Regions from separate parts of the Pseudoalteromonas sp. SWYJZ19 genome, predicted to be linked through region 2. Evidence: predicted binding sites of a transcription regulator. Region 2 holds the regulator's gene; each other region holds the start of a gene.
What was found. Region 2 encodes sigma-54, which starts transcription at its own class of promoters, with help from an activator protein. Its sites were predicted from a motif close to GTTGGCACGNNNNTNGNNT; they were not measured.
Positions count from the first base shown of each region.

Region 1 (3,197 bases), on a different contig from region 2:
AAGCTCTCAACTGCGCGCTCGGTAAACTTAGCGGTAGAACCTGTTTGGTCGTTAACTCGGCGCATTAACTCCTTTAAAAGCAGCGGTATATCATCAGCACGTTCACTCAGCGATGGGTTTTCGATAGGAAATACATTTAAGCGGTAATATAAATCTTCCCTAAAACTGCCCTCTTCAATCATTGTTTCAAGATTACGATGCGTGGCCGCAATAACGCGTACATCAGCCTGAATGGCCTTTGTACCACCAACACGCTCGTAGCTGCGTTCTTGCAATACTCGCAGCAACTTAACTTGCATTTGCAGTGGCATATCGCCTATTTCATCTAAAAATAGCGTTCCACCTTGAGCTAGTTCAAACCGCCCTTTACGAGCCGATATAGCACCAGTGAACGCGCCTTTTTCGTGGCCAAATAGTTCACTTTCGAGCAGCTCAGCCGGTATAGCACCACAGTTAACTGGTACAAACGGTCCATTAATACGCTTTGAAAGCAAGTGTACATTACGGGCAACCACTTCTTTGCCTGTGCCTGATTCGCCTAAAATTAAAACATTAGCGTCGGTTTTTGCCACTTGTTCAATTAAAAAGCGAACATCTTTTACGGCCTCTGTTTCACCAACAAGTCCATCAAAAATTTTATGTGGTTTAGTATGCTTATGCTCGTTTGGCAGCATACGCTGATACTGCTGGCAATCGTGAAGTAACTGAGTTGTCACTTCGTGATTAAATGGCTCGCAAATAAGCCCCACCACATTAGCTATACTTAATAGTGGTTTTAGCGTTTCGCCAATTAATAAAAACGGTAATGTTGGATAGCGTTTAATTAAGCTTTCGTGGTCAAGTGATTGCAACGCTCCTAAAATAATCATGCATTCTTGCTGCTGATATTTTTTGCATTCTTGTTCAAAGCAGTCTTCGCTTAATAGTTCAGCAGCTTCACCAATAAAGCCAAGTGAAGCATTTAATCCTATTGCGCGGTTGTTATTATTATCTAAAATCAAGATCATATTTAGCGAGCCGTACTTTCACTAATTTGTATAATTAGTTAAATTGTAAGCCAGTTCAGCATGGATGCAAGTGATAGCGGCAGTTTTTTGACATAAACGCCAAAAAACAGACGGGTTAGTTAAGTCAATCATACTTAATAGTTAATCATTAAGTATGGGTTATAGTTTTAACTTAGTTATTACTTAGCCATTACCTAGCTATTACTTAACTGTAACTTAGCCCTAAAAATTAATTTACTCGGCAATAAAAATGCTATTGTTAGTAAATAAACTCAATTATAAATTTAAGTTGAAGTTACAAATGCCGATATATAGATAAGTGAAAATGCTTGGCATTAATATTGCTTTGTTTTTATAAAAGTATAAAAGCTTTATTAGATTTTTATATAAGTTTTTATATTAGCTTTCACATAATTTTATCGTTTTAAATTTTAGGATTTTCCCATGGCTCATGTCTCAGTAAAAAAATACAGTCAAGTTCGTGCTAGCAGCATTGCCGAAATGGCACCTTACGAACAAATAAACCTTATATTCAGTAATATTATTGGTCGTTTAGCTGCAACAAAGGGCTTTATTGAGCGCAAAGAAATAGCAAAAAAAGGTGAAAATATTTCAGCATGTATTTTGTTATTTGGTGCACTGCAAGATGCACTTAATTTAGAAGTAGAACAAGACCCTAGTATTTCTAACAATTTATTGGCACTTTACGATTACTGCCAACGTCGCTTAACGCAAGCTAACCTACATAACGATATTGAAGCAATTACTGAAGTATCAAGTATAGTTAAAGAAATTAAAGAAGGTTGGGATAATATCCCACTAGATCAACGCAACCCTGCGGTTTAATTTTAATTATGGATTCGCAAACACCAATAAGCCATGCTGAGCAGATACAAGCATTACTTAGTAACATTGAAGTGTTGGTAAATGATAATAATGCAGACGAAGCTCAGCCTCTTTTAGACACTTTAAATACTAAACTAAAGCAATGGTGCGAAAGCAGCGGCGGCCCAAGTGCAGAGCAATTAGAATTAATTCAGCTTCGTATCAACACTATTTTAGTAACAGCGAATGGTGCAAAAAACGAATCTTCTAAAGCTATTATTAAACATAAAAAGTCAGGAAAGGCGATAAAAGCTTATAAAGCCATCTAGTGAATAGGTTTAATAAACTACCTTTATTCAAACTAAATACATGGCTATATCTTACTATTTGAATCAAAGAGCAATACACAAAAAAAAACCGCTAAGTTTAAACTTAGCGGTTTTTTATTAAATCTATAATATTCTTACTCAGCTATTAATTTGATTGCCTAACTACGCCTGGCATGTTCTCTAATTGAGCTTGGACATAGCTGCTGGTGTTATTAAGGCTCGCCACCAATAAATCCATCGCATTATATTGAGAATATAAACGAGCTGATAACGACTCCATTTTACTTGTTAAACTTTCTCTTTGATCATCTAAATCATCTAACTGATTTGTTTTACTATCAATTCTGTTTTGGATAATACCGTCAGAATCTGTATAAAAACTAACTAAATCATCAAACGACTGTGCAAAGCCATCATCATTACTACCAACAAAAAATTGCTGTACTAAACTAACATCGGATTTAATTTGATCATTCAATGTGTCACTATCCAAGCTAAGCACACCATACCGGTCAGTTGTTACTCCTAATTGTGAAAGTGATAACGAACTCCCTCCTACATTTACTGAATCTGTTATTGTATCTCGCAGTTTAGACATTACACCACGTAATAATGAGTCCCCAGCCATTACGCCAACGCCATCTTCACCTGACGCACCTAAGGTGTTACTAAGCTCTAACAACTCGTTGTAACTACTGATAAAACTATTTAAACCTGTTTTAATATTATTATTGTTCTCAGTAACTGATATGTCGCTTATGTCGTCATCGATGTCATGCAGTTTCTTAACATTAATGTCAACACCATCAATAACATTGCTAAACTCATTAGTATTACTTGATACAGTCAACGCACCATCAATTGTTATCTGTGCATTTTGTGCAGCGTTTACTTCAGTTAGATTAGTAGTATGGTTAGCTGGATCTGCATCTGATACGTCATAAGCTAATCGAGATAATCCGCCAGTATCAGTATTATTACCGTCATCGTCTTGTACGGAAATTGTAATTGCGTTGTCTTCACCGGTTTCTTTACT
Region 1 covers NZ_JADYXI010000008.1:50,098-53,294, forward strand. Annotated here, with positions in the region: gene I6F45_RS09930 (sigma-54 dependent transcriptional regulator) at 1-1,007, opposite strand, end outside; gene fliS (flagellar export chaperone FliS) at 1,452-1,853, shown strand; gene I6F45_RS09940 (hypothetical protein) at 1,862-2,161, shown strand; gene fliD (flagellar filament capping protein FliD) at 2,307-3,197, opposite strand, start outside.
Region 1: the regulator sigma-54 is predicted to act here: its motif matches at 1,336-1,354, upstream of fliS (flagellar export chaperone FliS).

Region 2 (3,197 bases):
ACGCAACCGGCTGCAAATCAAATTTCAATAAGCGCCGATAAGCAAGAAGGTCAATTAAAAGCTAACGTGGGTATTTTTGAGAAAAACGTTGAAATTATTCACGGTAACCGCCGTATCACAGCAGACCGCTTAGAAGTACATAAACGCGATGAACTTGGCGATAATAAACAATTATTAATTGCTACAGGTAGCCCTGCGCACTTTGAAGAAAAGCAATCAGATGGCACGACTATGAGCGCCAGTGCTGACGAAGTACGTTATGATGTATCTAAGCGTTTTTTAACGCTTGTTGGTAATGCACAAGTATCGCAAGCGGGACAAAAAATAAATGCTAAAAGCATTACCTACGATATAGAGCAGCAGCTAATCAGTGCCGAAAAAGATGAAAACTCAACTGACCGCGTTCACACGATTTTAGTGCCTATCGAAACTAAAAAAAGTAAAAAAGACGATAAAGGTCAGCCATGAGTACATTAAAAGCAGAACTATTAGCAAAGAGCTATAAAGGTCGTGAAGTTGTCAAAAACGTCGGCCTTGAAGTAAAAGCAGGCAGTATTGTTGGTTTACTTGGTCCTAACGGCGCAGGTAAAACCACCACGTTTTATATGATTGTGGGACTTGTACCTAGCGACAAAGGTAAAATCTCTATCGATGATAACGATATTACTCTTTTACCTATGCATAGTCGTGCTAGATTAGGCATTGGCTACTTACCACAAGAGTCTTCAATTTTTAGAAAACTGACTGTTTATCAAAACTTAATGGCAATTTTAGAAACACGCAAAGAGTTAAATAAACAAGCCCGAGAAGACACGCTCGATAAATTATTAGATGAATTTAGCATACAACACATTCGTGATAGCCAAGGTATGGCATTATCGGGTGGCGAACGTCGCCGCGTGGAAATAGCACGTGCGCTGGCAGCCGATCCTAAATTTATATTATTGGATGAACCATTTGCAGGTGTTGACCCGATTTCTGTATTAGATATAAAGAAAATAATAGAACATCTCAAAAATCGTGGGATTGGTGTATTGATTACCGATCATAATGTAAGAGAAACCCTTGATGTTTGTGAAAAAGCCTACATTGTTTCTCATGGGGAGCTGATTGCATCAGGTACTCCAGAACACGTATTAAATGATAAAACAGTACGCGATGTTTACTTAGGCGAGCAATTTAGGCTGTAACATTTACGCCATGTCTTTAAGCATCTGCTAGTATTAATTATAACAACATAAAAGGATTGTTAGAGATACATGAGGCAATCACTACAGCTGCGCATGGGCCAGCAACTTACAATGACTCCACAGCTGCAACAAGCTATTCGTTTGTTGCAACTCAGTACATTGGATCTCCAGCAAGAAATACAAGAAGCTCTCGACAGCAACCCGCTATTAGAGGTTGAAGAACCAGACTATTCCGAAGACGCTGCAGGTAAAAACGAGCAAAAAGCTGATACCGATGACATAACTGTTAGCGCATCTGCCGATGATGCTCCAAGCGAATACGAACAAGATAGTGGTGAAGCACTTGCAAAAGACACGCTAAGTGACGACATGGCTATGGATGTTAGCTGGGATGAGTACATGAGTGCCGCCCCTGCAGCATCATCAGGTCCAATGCCTGAAGACGAATCAATATACCAAGGCGCCTCAACAGAGACGCTTCATGAGTATTTAATGTGGCAATTACAACTAACGCCATTTAGCCCTACAGACGAAGCCATCGCTATTGCGATTGTAGAAGCAGTTGATGATTCAGGTATTTTAACACTAAGCTGCGAAGAGATTTTAGAAAGCTTTAATCAAGAAAACGAAGAAGATAACGAAGTCGAACTTGATGAAATTGAAGCAGTACTAAAGCGCATCCAACTGTTTGATCCTGTCGGTATTGCTGCACGTAGTTTACAAGAGTGTTTGTGTATTCAGCTTAACCAGTTTGATAAAGAAACACCTTACATTAATGAAACAAAAATGATTTTAACCGAGCATATTGATTTATTAGCTGCTCGTGACTATCGTACATTAATGAAGAAAACTAAGCTCAAAGAAGAAGAGCTTAAGGAAGTAATGACATTAATACATACTCTTAGCCCTAAACCTGCAGATACTATTGTAAGAGAAGAATCTGAGTATGTTATTCCTGATGTGTCAGTTAAAAAAATTAAAGGCCGCTGGGTTGTTGAGTTAAACCCAGACAGCATGCCTAAAATTCGTGTTAATAGCCAATACGCGGCAATGTCTCGCACTGTAAAATCCAGTGGTGACAGCCAGTTTATTCGCTCGCATTTACAAGAAGCTAAATGGTTTATTAAAAGCTTAGAAAGTAGAAACGACACGCTATTAAAAGTGACAAATTGTATTGTTAAGCAACAACAAGGCTTTTTTGAACACGGTCCTGAAGCCATGAAACCAATGGTTTTAAATGATGTTGCTGAAATGGTAGAAATGCACGAATCAACAATTTCGCGCGTAACAACCCAAAAGTATATGCACACACCCCGTGGTATATTTGAGCTTAAATATTTTTTCTCAAGCCATGTAAGCACCGAAAACGGTGGTGAATGTTCATCTACAGCAATCCGTGCGCTTATCCGAAAATTAATCGCAGCAGAAAACTCAGCAAAACCATTGAGTGATAGCAAAATAGCGGATATATTGGCTGAGCAAGGAATTAAAGTAGCGAGACGTACAATCGCAAAATACCGCGAATCTCTGGCTATTCCACCGTCAAATCAACGTAAAAGTTTGATTTAAGACGCAAAAAAAAGAGGGTAATGCTTATGCAACTAAACTTAACTGGTCGTCACGTAGAATTAACCGATTCACTAAGAGACTATATTAATACCAAATTTGCGAAGCTAGAAAGACACTCTGATCATATTAATAATGTTCATGTCATTCTCGATGTAGAAAAATTAAATCAAAAAGCAGAAGCCACCATACACGTAAGCGGTGCTGAGCTATTTGCCTCTACAGAACATCAAGATATGTATGCCGCCATTGACTCGTTGATCGACAAGCTCGATCGACAAGTAATTAAACACAAAGAGAAGCTTGCTCGACACTAATATGATGAAATTAAGCTCACTTATATGCCAGGACTGCAGCAAAGCTGCGGTCCTTTTTAATAGCAAAAAAAGAATTTTAGAGTTCATTAGCGAACTTGCTCACGACAAACTTCCGTATTTACCG
Region 2 covers NZ_JADYXI010000002.1:183,957-187,153, reverse strand. Annotated here, with positions in the region: gene lptA (lipopolysaccharide transport periplasmic protein LptA) at 1-468, shown strand, start outside; gene lptB (LPS export ABC transporter ATP-binding protein) at 465-1,190, shown strand; gene I6F45_RS02715 (RNA polymerase factor sigma-54) at 1,260-2,759, shown strand; gene hpf (ribosome hibernation promoting factor) at 2,786-3,073, shown strand; gene ptsN (PTS IIA-like nitrogen regulatory protein PtsN) at 3,078-3,197, shown strand, end outside.

Region 3 (3,197 bases), on a different contig from region 2:
ACCAACGTGTTTCACCATTTACTTCATAGCCTACATCTATAGTTAGTGCTTTATGGCTTTGCTCTACTTCTTTATCGGTTGCCAAAACTTCAGCTAAAAAATGACTCGGGAATATCTGCTCAACCGTTTTTCCTATTAACTCACTACTTGATTTTCCCATTACCTCTTCAAACATTTTATTACAGCCGGCAAATACACCGTTGTTATCGCGGTAATAAAATAGATCGGGAGATGAATCAACGATTGAGCGTTGCAACATACTTTGTTGGGCAAGTTCTTGTTGTGTTTTTTTACGCTCAGCAATTTCTCGGCGCAGCTCTTCAATAGCGCGATGCTTGGCATGAAATGCCATTTTACGCTCATCAATTTCAATATTTAAACGACTAATGTTGTCTTTTAGGGTTTGGTTTAAGAGCTTCTCCTGCTTGGTTGCGCTATCTAAATAAGCATACGAGGCATCTAATTGACGAATTGAATTAAGTAATACACTTATAATTAAAGGAGAAACTACAGCCGTAAAAAATACCACAGCCAAAATATCAACAAGGTGTAATTCGCCTATCGCAACATAATAAAACATGCTCGATAAAATAAGAGATACAGTTAAAAATAAAGTGTAACAAATAGCTGCGGTTTTAAATTCACCAAATCGCGTTATTGAGCTGGAAAGTACCCGAGCCCAAGGGCTCAAAGAATAATCGGTCATACGTAATTTTATCTCTTAGCTGTGTGCTTAAATATAAAGAAGGCAATGCGCATGTATAAACATACCATTTTCCCAGATTTTAGCATTTTTCTCCTACCACTACCCATGTTGTGCGATAAAAACAGAATTTTTCATGTTTGATTTTGCTCATCTCTTAAACTCATCATTTCAGCAATAAATTATTTAGTGTAAAATGCCCCGCTTTATTATCTCCAAAATACGAGTAGCGCACATGCAAACCAATATGCCAGATATAGCAGACACTGCACCCGCTTTACAAACAGGTAAATTAGACTGGGTTGGCATGGGCGAAATCGAACTGCCATTTATTTTTGAGTCACGAGACTTATCTCCAGTTACAGTAAATGCCAAAGCTCGTGCATTTGTAAATTTGCATAAAGAAGATGCCAAAGGCATTCATATGTCACGTCTATTTTTAGCACTTGACCTGCTTTCAACTGAGCAGCAAGTCAATCCGCAAACAATAGCGCAAGCACTCGATACCTTTATAACTAGCCACGAAGGGCTGAGCGATAAAGCACAAATTGAATTTAAATTTGAATTACCGCTACGCCGTAAATCACTATTAAGTGGTAAAGCGGGCTGGAAAAGCTACCCAGTTTTACTTACCAGTACAATTGAAAATAACATTATTAGCTACGAGCTAACCGTAGATGTTACCTATTCTTCAACGTGCCCTTGCTCTGCAGCACTTGCACGCCAGCTTATACAAAACGCGTTTAACGAAAAGTTTAACCAAGAAACCTTAAGCCAAAAAGATGTGCACGAATGGCTAGGCACTACTCAAGGCATAGTAGCTACACCTCACTCGCAGCGCTCTATTGCCAACGTAAAAGTAAAGCTTGATAGCAATATTCAAGAATTTGACGTAGTGACTCTAATAAATACCCTCGAAGCTGAACTTAAAACGCCTGTACAAGCGGCAGTAAAACGCGAAGACGAGCAAGAATTTGCCCGTTTAAATGGTCAAAATCTTATGTTTTGTGAAGATGCAGCGCGTAAAATTAAAGCTTTATTAGAAACAGATAATTACAGCGATTACTGGCTGCAAATAAACCATTATGAATCACTCCATGCACACGATGCTGTAGCTATTGCGGTTAAAGGTATTAAAGGTGGATACAAAGCTTAATAGCTACATAGTTTTAGCTTTTATAAACAGTTGGTAATTATTTTATAACTCATACTTTTTAGGCACGTAAATTGCTTTATTTGGGCAGTGTCAATTTGTTGTTATGGAGTTACCGTATGGAATTCGCTTTATTATTAATTCTAGTATTAGTTGTCGGGGCTTCTGTTGTTGCGTCAAAATTTAATGACGATGGCGGAAACCCGTATCCTTTTACCCGCAAGCAAACTGTTTTTACGCAGGTTGAGGGCGCTTTTTTAAATCTTCTCGAGCGTGCTGTAGGCGATCAATATAAAATTGTTAGTCGCGTTAAGCTAATTGACGTTATTGACTGTAAGCAAGGTCTTTCTATTAAATCTAAACGTGCTGCTTTAGCTAAAGCTAAAAATAAGCAACTCGACTTTGTATTAATCGATAAAGAAAAACTAACTATTGTTGCGGCCGTTGACCTAGTTAACAATGCCAATAAAGATGGCCACAAAGCTCAACGCGACTGGTTTGTAAACGGTGCACTAGAGTCTGCGGGTATTCCACATATTCGTATGAAAGTTAAATCGGGCTACCGTCCATCAGAAGTGCGCGATGCAATTATGTTTAAACTTGGTAAGCCTGCAGCAACACAAACGCAGCGTCCTGTTCGTAATCGCTCACACAAGCCAGCGGTACTTTCACCTTCTCAAGCCAAAGCACAAACAACTGCTTTAGCTGAAATTTAAAAACCAAATTAAATACTCTCCTAAAAAGTATTTAAAGCGAGCTTATAAACAAGCTCGCTTTTTTGTTTTTTATTGCTAACTTCACGTATAATCAAGTGATTCAAACTCAGGAATTAAACATTATGAATGTTGGTATTATTGGCGCAATGGAGCCAGAAGTTAAAATTTTACGTGAAGCGATGCAAAACCCACAAATTTTAACTAAAGCAGGTTTCACTTTTTATACTGGTGAATTGGCTGGTAACACAGTAACACTTGTTCAATCTGGTATTGGTAAAGTAGCATCAACAATTGCAACTACCTTACTGATTGATAACTTCAAACCTGATTGCGTAATTAACACAGGCTCTGCCGGTGGATTCGATCCTTCTCTAAGTGTTGGCGACGTAGTAATTTCGTCAGAAGTACGTCATCACGATGTAGATGTTACTGCTTTTGGCTACGAAATTGGCCAAGTACCACAAATGCCAGCAGGCTTTACAGCTCACCCTAAATTAGTTGAAGCAGCACAACAAACAATCGAACAAATCAGTGATGTTAAAACACTTGTTGGCTTAATTTGTACTGGTGACACATTTATGTGTGACCCTGTGCGTATCGATAAAGCACGCAGTGATTTTCCTAC
Region 3 covers NZ_JADYXI010000003.1:164,739-167,935, forward strand. Annotated here, with positions in the region: gene arcB (aerobic respiration two-component sensor histidine kinase ArcB) at 1-706, opposite strand, end outside; gene folE2 (GTP cyclohydrolase FolE2) at 939-1,859, shown strand; gene I6F45_RS04475 (DUF2726 domain-containing protein) at 1,976-2,572, shown strand; gene mtnN (5'-methylthioadenosine/S-adenosylhomocysteine nucleosidase) at 2,695-3,197, shown strand, end outside.
Region 3: the regulator sigma-54 is predicted to act here: its motif matches at 1,918-1,936, upstream of I6F45_RS04475 (DUF2726 domain-containing protein).

Region 4 (3,197 bases), on a different contig from region 2:
ACCAAACAAAGTATTATTTAGAAATGTACTAAAAAATTACACCACGCTAGGTGTTAGGCGCATAGAAGTACCTGTAGGTATTTCGTACGGCGACGACATAGAAAAAGCAAAGGACGTCATCGTCGAAAAAATAAATGAATTTGACTTCGTAATACGTAAAGACGAAACCGCTGTATACGCCGAAGGTTTTGGCGACAGCAGCATTAACTTACTGGTGTGGTTTTGGATTAAATACCCAGGTGAGCCTGACTTTATGACGGTACGCCACAAAGGTGTTGTTGCCGTTAAGCAGGCACTCGATGAGGCTGACATTAGTATTCCATTCCCAATTCGTACTTTAGATTTTGGTATTAAAGGCGGCGAAAAACTCGATGCCATGATAAGCGACAAAATAAGCCAGCAGTCATCAAATAAAGACAGTAGCGACGGTACTGACTCTAACCAAAGTGAGTAATTTAGTTAAAGCTCATTAGGCAAAAGCATTGGGAAATAGTTACTTACCAACAGCGCATTTTTACAGAGTAAAAAATGCGCTTTTTAATTAGTTCAAGTCACTTTTCTTTATTCATTAATTATTTTCTCCAGCAGATTTTGTAACGTATTTTTTATAAGGTAAGTTTCCCTTTTATCTATTTATTATGCAATTATTGGTTATACAAGGTGTATTTTTTTTAGATATTAGGGTTACAAACAAATGAAGTTAAGGATTAAATGGTTTACAAAAATAATTTTATTTTCAAGCCTAGTTATTAGCTTTATTTCAGTAGGTAACGAATATAATGCTAAATATGATGTGAGTTATAAATTAAATATAGATAACAATACCGCTGAAATACTTTTTCTCGATAAAAACAAAAACCTTACCTCTACATTAATCTTACCAAATAAAGCGGCATATATTGAAAAAGAGAAGTTACGAGAGTTTTGTAGCTCAGATGATGTTTTATGCCCTAGAAAAAGTTATGAAAGTAACGTTATCACTTGGTCACCTGATAATGAATATTTAGCTGTGTTTGTGGGTAATACAAAAGGGTTTTGGTTTATCCCCAGTAAAGAGATAACAAAAGCCGCATTCAATAAAAATAATGTAGTTAAAGTCGGCGTACATACTCAAAACGATAAAATAAATATTGCTCTATTTCATGGCGCGGCAGGATGGGTTGATAATCATCATTACGTTTTTTCAGCGGGTTTAAGTGGTGACAATTTTGTTTATAAGTTTAACCCAAAAACAAAGGAACTTAAGGGTTTTCCTTTTGAGCTAAATGAAGATTCTACGGTAAGCAGTTTTAAAGAAGTTTTTGTTGAAAGTTTTAATTCACAAAAAAGTAGTTTTAAATTAAGTGATGTTATTCAACAACTAGATAAATTGAAATAACTACAAAAAATAAACATAAAAAAGCGCAGCTTGTGTTGGAGTAACAAGCCGCGCTTATGAATTAGTTATACAAATAAGTTTATGTGGTGCGTATTAAATAACGCTAATTTTGTTACGAATGATTTTAACCCCATCCATATTTTCTAAAAACTTTTGAGCCAGTGCGCGCTGAAAACCAGTTTGTGCTTCACCGTATAAATCTACTTCACCATTTTTTACCTGCACGCGAATATCACTTAACGCTAGGTTAGGATTAGTTCGTAGGGTGTTGGTGATAGCTTGTTGTAAGTTAGGTTGAGTGGCTACACTGCTTACTACGGCCATGTTGGTTGCTGCACTTACTTTTGTAGCGCAAGCTAATAAAAATAAACAACAAAATGATACTAAAGCGATAGTTAACTTGAAGCGGTTCATAACTTAATCCTTACATTACGGTGAATAGTGCAGCCACAATATGGAAATTCCATCGGCTAGGTTATCTTTGTAGTTACAATTTCGGTGCCAATATTAACGCTATGAAATATAAGGGAATTTTATTAAGTGGGAATTCAGGTGGGCAAAAATTACATTTAAATGAGTATGAGTTACATGCTTGGGTTACATATGTAACAGGTACAAACAGCAGAGCCTGCAAGGCTTGCATTAAAAAGCCGACAAAAGTCGGCTTAGTATAAAAATGTTTTAGGTTACTTTTTCTTTTTAACCTTAGCCTTTTTCTTGGCTTTCATTTTTACTGGATCTTTACGTTTTTTAGCCGGTGGCTTAGCTTCTTTATGCTGTGGCTCGACACCTCTAATTACACGGCGTTTTAATTTTTGTTCAACGTAGCGCTCTACTTTATATAAAATACCAATATCGTGTGCTTCAACTAGCGATATTGCTATCCCTTTTTTACCAGCACGGCCAGTACGACCAATACGGTGTACATATACGTCGGCAGTACGCGGCATATCAAAGTTAATAACGTGGCTGATGTCAGATACATCAATACCACGTGCAGCTACGTCGGTAGCAACTAATATGCTTGTTTTGCCACTGTGGAAGTTTTCCATGGCTTTCATACGTTTGTCTTGTGGCATTTCGCCGCGTAACCACGCCGCTTTTACATCATTAGTTGTAAGTTCGCCAATCAATGTTTCTAAGCGTTCGCGAGTTTTAACAAACACAATCGCTTTAGTTACGTCAGGGTTTTTTAGCGTATTAACTAATAATTCAAGTTTGTGATGATAATCGTCGGCTAAATGTACCCATTGGTGAATTTTAGCTTTTTCTTTACGTGACGATTCGGCTTCTAATAGAGCTGGGTCGCTTAATGTTTTTTCAGCAAACCTTTCTACGCTGTCACCTTCAAGTGTTGCTGAGAATAAAAAACATTGGCGACGATTTTTAGCTTCGTCACAAATACGGCTCATTTCTTTTTTGAAACCCATATCTAACATGCGATCTGCTTCATCAATAATAAGCATTTCTACGTGTTCAGCATGAAAGTTTTCGGTTTCTAGGTATTCCATTAATCGACCTGGTGTGGCGATTAAAATATCATTATTTTTTTCAAAAATTTCTTTATGCGTGCCGTAGTTAATACCGCCTGTTACTACACCAATTTTTAGGTGTGTGCGTTTAGCTAGCAGTTCACATTGTTCATGAATTTGATAAGCCAGCTCACGAGTCGGGGTCATAACGAGTACGCGCGCAAAACCAGGGTCACGACGTGGGAAATCCAGTAAGTACTGAATAGCCGGAATTAAAAATGCCGCTGTTTTACCTGTACCAGTAGGCGCAGATGCTAAAATATCGCGCCCCTGTAGTGCTTCAGGAA
Region 4 covers NZ_JADYXI010000003.1:212,189-215,385, reverse strand. Annotated here, with positions in the region: gene I6F45_RS04735 (mechanosensitive ion channel family protein) at 1-454, shown strand, start outside; gene I6F45_RS04730 (hypothetical protein) at 695-1,378, shown strand; gene I6F45_RS04725 (BON domain-containing protein) at 1,472-1,792, opposite strand; gene srmB (ATP-dependent RNA helicase SrmB) at 2,065-3,197, opposite strand, start outside.
Region 4: the regulator sigma-54 is predicted to act here: its motif matches at 1,866-1,884, upstream of I6F45_RS04725 (BON domain-containing protein).